DNA from 2 places in the Pandoraea commovens genome. Region 1 is predicted to be linked to the other one. Evidence: predicted binding sites of a transcription regulator. Region 1 holds the regulator's gene; the other holds the start of a gene.
The links. Region 1 encodes sigma-54, which starts transcription at its own class of promoters, with help from an activator protein. Its sites were predicted from a motif close to TGGCANGNAANCTGCTTT; they were not measured.

Region 1 (3,076 bases):
GCGCGCTCGTCGTGCGCTCGCTCAAGAAGCAGTACGGCGCGCGTACCGTCGTCAAGGACGTGTCGCTCGACGTGAAGAGCGGCGAGGTCGTGGGTCTGCTTGGCCCGAACGGCGCGGGCAAGACAACCTCGTTCTACATGATCGTGGGACTGGTGCCTGCCGACGATGGCGAAATCCAGCTCGACGGCAACCTCATCAGCGAACTGCCGATCCACGAGCGCGCCCGCATGGGCGTCTCGTATCTGCCGCAGGAAGCGTCGGTGTTCCGCAAGCTCACGGTCGAAGACAACATTCGCGCCGTGCTCGAATTGCAGGTCGATGCACAGGGCAAACCCCTCAAGCGCGACGAAATCGAACGCCGCATCGAAGCCCTGCTCGACGAGCTTCAAGTGGGCCATCTGCGCGAAAATCCGGCGATGTCGCTCTCGGGTGGCGAGCGTCGTCGCGTGGAAATCGCACGCGCCCTGGCCACACAGCCGCGTTTTATTTTGCTCGACGAACCGTTCGCGGGCGTCGACCCGATCGCCGTGCTGGAAATTCAGCGGATCGTGCGCTTTCTCAAGGACCGAGGCATCGGTGTCCTGATTACCGACCACAACGTGCGCGAGACGCTGGGTATCTGCGATCACGCGTACATCATCAGCGAAGGCTCGGTGCTCGCCGCCGGCACGCCTGACCAGATCGTTGCCGACGAAAGCGTGCGTCGCGTCTATCTGGGCGAAAATTTCCGGATGTAAAGCAGATTTTTCGCATGTAAACCCTGCCTCCGATAGGAGTCAGGGACGGTTCCGTTGGCGTGACAAAGCCTCTACAATGAAGGCGAGACCGCTATGAAACCGACTCTTCAACTCCGCACCTCGCAGCACCTGACCCTCACGCCGCAGTTGCAGCAATCGATCCGGTTGTTGCAACTGTCGACGCTCGAACTCCAACAGGAAGTCGAGCACGCGCTCACCCAGAACCCGATGCTCGAACGCGAGGACGATTGGCTCGCCGGTTCGGTACGTGTGGGCACAGACGGGTCGCTGCGCAACGAGCGGAGTTCGTCGTCCAGCAGTTCGAACGACAACGGCCACGAGTCCGCCAACGGCCACGACGAAGCGCGCGAACTCGATGGCGAGGCCCGCTTCGACGACAACGCGTCGGACAATGGCAGCGACTGGAGCCTGAACGACTTCGCCCGCTCCGGCAGCGCATCGGACGACGACGACAATGCGCGTCCGCAACTGCATGTCGACCACCCCAATCTCCGCGAACATCTGCTGGCCCAGCTGCGCCTGACCAAGGCGAGTCCGCGCGACCGCGCGCTGGTGGAATTCCTGATCGAATCGCTGGACGAAGACGGCTACCTCGGTAGCCTGCTCGACGAGATTCAGGCCGAAATGCCCGAAGAGCTGGCGCTCGAAACGGAAGAAATCAACGCGGCGCTGGCGCTGCTGCAAAGCTTCGATCCGGCGGGCGTGGGTGCCCGCAGTCCGGCCGAGTGCCTGCGTCTACAGCTCCAGCGACTACCCGCAAGCGGTGTGCGCACCCTGTCGCTGCGCATCGTCACCGATCACCTGGAACTGCTGGCCGCGCGCGATTACACGCGTCTGCGCCGCCTGCTGGGTGTCGGCGAAGACGGTCTGCGCGCCGCGCATCAGCTGATTCGCTCGCTGGACCCCTTCCCGGGCTCGGCTTACGGCTCGCCTCAGGCCGACTACGTCGTGCCGGACGTGCTGGTACGCAAGCAAGGGAGCGGCTGGACGGCGGAGCTGAATCCGGAAGTGATGCCGCGTCTGCGCATCAACGAGATGTATGCGCGCATTCTCCGAAATAACCGGAACGATCCGGGAACCGGCAACCTCCAACAGCAGTTGCAGGAAGCGCGCTGGCTGATCAAGAACATCCAGCAACGCTTCGACACGATCCTGCGGGTGGCGCAGGCGATTGTCGAGCGTCAAAAGAACTTCTTCACGCATGGCGAAATCGGCATGCGGCCCTTGGTTTTACGCGAGATTGCTGATACGCTGGGTTTACATGAATCCACGATTTCACGGGTGACGACGAGTAAGTACATGCTCACTCCATTTGGAACCTTCGAGCTTAAGTACTTCTTCGGATCACACGTGGCAACGGAAGCCGGAGGCGCTGCGTCATCGACCGCCATCCGCGCACTCATCAAGCAACTCATAGGAGCTGAAGACCCGCAGAGCCCCCTTTCCGATAGCCGTATCGCGGAACTGCTGGCAGAGCAAGGTTTTGTGGTGGCGCGGCGCACTGTCGCGAAGTACCGCGAGGCCATGCGAATCCCCGCAGTGAACTTGCGCAAATCTTTGTAGGACAGTCCTGGTGCGCCATGTTGGCCGCTGGGGCATAACGCCGCAGTGCGACATTGCGTCACGTCAATGGCTCGCACCCTCGCTAGCCAGCGTCAACGTTGACGCGGCCTGCACTTCGGCATTTCAGCAAGGAGAGCAGCTATGAATCTGAAGATCAGTGGACACCATCTCGAACTCACGCCTTCGCTGCGCGAATTTGTCGTCAACAAGCTTAACCGCGTGTTGAATCATTTCGACCAGCTAATCGGCGCCGAGGTGATCCTCTCTGTCGACAAGACCAAGGAGAAGAGCGGACGCCAGATCGCGAGCGTCACGGTGTTTCTCAAGGGCAAAGAAATTTTCGTCGAGAAGTGTGACGAGAATATGTATGCCGCCATCGACAAGCTGATCGACATGCTCGACCGCAAGGTAATGCAGTACAAGGACAAGGTTCAGGATCACGGTCGCGAGGCCATCAAGCACCACGAACTTCCTCCTGAGGCGGAACCGCTGCAATAGCATCTTCAGGCGTGGTAATCGCATTGGCTGATACCGACGAAAACCCGCAAGGAACCACCCGAGCGCATATCCGTCTGTTGTAAGTCTGGCATCACCCACCGCGGGGCCGTTGAACGGCCCCTTTTGTATGGTTCGCCCCACTTCCGTGACTTGCCGCGAGCGCGGCGGCGAGTGGTCTATAATGCGAGGTCAATCGGGGGTTGGAGGGCGACTAAGCGTTCGCCCGCATTACAAGATGAACCGTTTAGCCAAACTCA
Region 2 (3,076 bases), 1.2 Mb from region 1:
CATGCTCCTTATCTGTTCTGTGAGGGGCACTCCCCGCGCGCAAATGGCGCGACGGGGTGTCCAGAATCATCTTTTGCATGCATCAAAGACAGCATCGCACTCGCTGCGCGATGCGTCTTTGATCTACTGCAAGGTCACATACGACTAGAGGGATTGCTCAGAAGAAGCCGAGCGGATTGACGTCGTAACTCACCAGCAAGTTCTTCGTCTGCTGGTAGTGGTCGAGCATCATCTTGTGGGTCTCGCGACCGATGCCGGACTTCTTGTAGCCGCCGAACGCCGCGTGAGCCGGATAGAGGTGATAGCAGTTCGTCCAGACACGCCCTGCCTGAATGCCACGGCCCATGCGATAGGCGCGATTGATGTCGCGCGTCCACACGCCTGCGCCCAGACCGAACTCCGTGTCGTTGGCGATGGCGAGGGCTTCCGCTTCGTTCTTGAAGGTCGTCACACCCACCACCGGTCCGAAGATTTCCTCCTGGAACACACGCATGTGGTTTTCGCCCTTGAGCAGCGTGGGCTGGATGTAGAAGCCCGACGCGAGCGGACCGTCGAGCATCTCGATGCCGCCGCCCGTCAGCACTTGTGCACCTTCCTTGCGCGCCAGATCGAGATACGTGAGGATCTTGTCGAACTGCTGTTGCGACGCCTGCGCGCCCACGGCCGTCTCGGTATCGAGCGGATCGCCGCGCTTGATACGCTCGACCCGCTTCATCACCACTTCCATGAAAGGCTCGTAGATCGATTCCTGAACGAGCGCACGCGACGGACATGTGCAGACCTCGCCCTGATTCAGGAAGCCCAGCACGAGGCCTTCTGCGGCCTTCTCGATGAATTCCGGCTCGCCGTGCATGATGTCGTCGAAGAAGATGTTCGGCGACTTGCCGCCCAGCTCAACCGTGCTCGGGATCAGGTTGGCGGCGGCGCGCGTCAGGATGTGATTGCCGACGGGCGTCGAGCCCGTGAAGGCGATCTTGGCGATGCGCTTGCTCGTCGCCAGCGCTTCACCGGCTTCGCGACCGAAGCCCTGCACGATGTTGAGGACGCCCGGCGGCAACAGATCGCCGACCAGCTCGGCAAACAGCGTGATCGTGAGCGGCGTTTGCTCGGCGGGCTTGAGCACCACGCAGTTGCCTGCCGCGAGTGCGGGGGCAAGCTTCCACGCCGCCATCAGCAGCGGAAAATTCCACGGGATGATCTGACCGACTACGCCCAGCGGCTCATGGAAGTGATACGCGGCAGTGTGCTCGTCGATCTCGGCGGCGGTGCCTTCTTGCGCACGGATGCAACCGGCGAAGTAGCGGAAGTGATCGACGGCCAGCGGCAAATCGGCGGCGAGTGTCTCGCGCACTGGTTTGCCGTTGTCCCACGTCTCCGCCACGGCGAAGCGCTCCAGTTGCGATTCCAGCCGGTCGGCGATCTGCAACAGAATGCGCGAGCGGGCCTGTACGGACGTCTTTCCCCACTTGGCCGCCGCCGCATGGGCCGCGTCGAGCGCCAGTTCGATGTCTGCGCCGTTCGAGCGAGGGAATTCGCCGATGACCGCGCCGGTGACTGGCGACGTGTTGGTGAAGTACTGGCCCTCGACGGGCGGCACGAACTTGCCGCCGATGAAGTTCTCGTAACGCGGTTGCAAGGACAGCAGGGAACCGGGCGTGCCGGGCGGGGCGTATTTCATGTTGTGTCTCCGGATATCGTTGTAGCGCGGACGTTGACTGCGCGAGACGCTACTAAGCAAGTCGTGGGCCAGACCCTGCCATTCGCGCAACGACGTGCCCCGCCGGCATGCGGGACAGCACGGTGTGTACCGATTCCGTGACACCTGTGTCCTGCGGTGTGGCACACGTTGTCTCAGGACCGTGACACTCCCGCAGGCGTCAGAGCCTGCGTCAATCGCTTTGCGTTTCCCGATTGACATGGCGCATTGCAATCGCTTCGCGCATGGGGGATGCTTCGGGAACGATACGAGATCATCAGATCATCCGGCACGGGGGAGACGACCAATGCCAGCCAGTACGCAAGCCGCACACGCACGCCGTGTGCTGAACGTCGCACAGGGCCATTCGCCATCGGGCTCGGTGGCGACCGACCCGAACATCGCCAGTTCGTGGCGGCGCTGCCTCGACACGCACGCGCTCGACCCGGGCGCACGCATGGCGCCGCGCGTGCTCGAATCCTCGCAATTGCGCGAACGCCGCAGTGCGATGGAACGCCTGCGCAACGTCTCCATGCCAGTGTTGGAACGTCTGCAACGTCAGCTGATGAACCCGCGTCAGGCCGTGTTGCTCACCGCCCCGGACGGCGTGATCGTCGACTCACGTCTGCATGACGGCACTCGCGACGACTTCCATCGCGCCGGGCTGTGGCCGGGGGCGGACTGGAGCGAGTCTTGCGAGGGCACCAACGGTATCGGGACGTGTGCCGTCGAGCGCGCGCCCGTCATCATCTGTCAGCAGGATCACTTTCGCGCACTGCATACGCCGCTCACTTGCACGGCGAGTCCGGTGTTTGCGCCGCAGGGCGATCTGCTGGCGGTGATCGACGTGTCCTCCACCAGTACGGATCTCACGCGTCAGAGTCAGTTTCATACGCTGGCGCTCGTCAATCTGTCGGCGAAGGTTGTCGAGAGCGAGTATTTCTTCCAGCACTATCGCGACGAATGGCTGCTGCAATGGCAAGAGCAAGCCGACCATCTTGGTGGGTTCGCGCAGGCGCTGCTCGCGTTTGACGATGCCGGGCGCGTGCTGGCCGCGAATCAAAGCGCACTGAATTGTCTTGGCGTGACGCGCGACGCGCTGGTGGGCACGCGCGTGGACCGATGGTTCGTGCAGACGCTCGACGCCCTCCTCGCGCGGGCGCATCCGTCGCCGAGTACGTGCTGGCCGTTGCACGCCAATACCGGTGCGAACGCCGGGGAGTCGTTGCTGGCGATGCTGCGCGCACCTGCACGTGTGCTCCGGCGTGCGCCCAGTGTGTCGCGCCCTGTGCCGGAGGTTCTCACTGAGCCGTTCTCAGATCCCACGCTGGCGCGCGCGTTCTCAAAGGCATGCCGAGTCTTCGCGCACGACGTGCCCGT

Region 2: the regulator sigma-54 is predicted to act here: its motif matches at 1,732-1,749, upstream of exaC (acetaldehyde dehydrogenase ExaC).

The regions. Positions count from the first base shown of each region.
Region 1 covers NZ_CP102780.1:622,293-625,368, reverse strand. The annotation lists gene lptB (LPS export ABC transporter ATP-binding protein) at 1-737, shown strand, start outside; gene NTU39_RS03285 (RNA polymerase factor sigma-54) at 831-2,321, shown strand; gene hpf (ribosome hibernation-promoting factor, HPF/YfiA family) at 2,463-2,819, shown strand; gene ptsN (PTS IIA-like nitrogen regulatory protein PtsN) at 3,055-3,076, shown strand, end outside.
Region 2 covers NZ_CP102780.1:5,440,667-5,443,742, reverse strand. The annotation lists gene exaC (acetaldehyde dehydrogenase ExaC) at 158-1,678, opposite strand; gene NTU39_RS24510 (sigma-54-dependent Fis family transcriptional regulator) at 2,004-3,076, shown strand, end outside.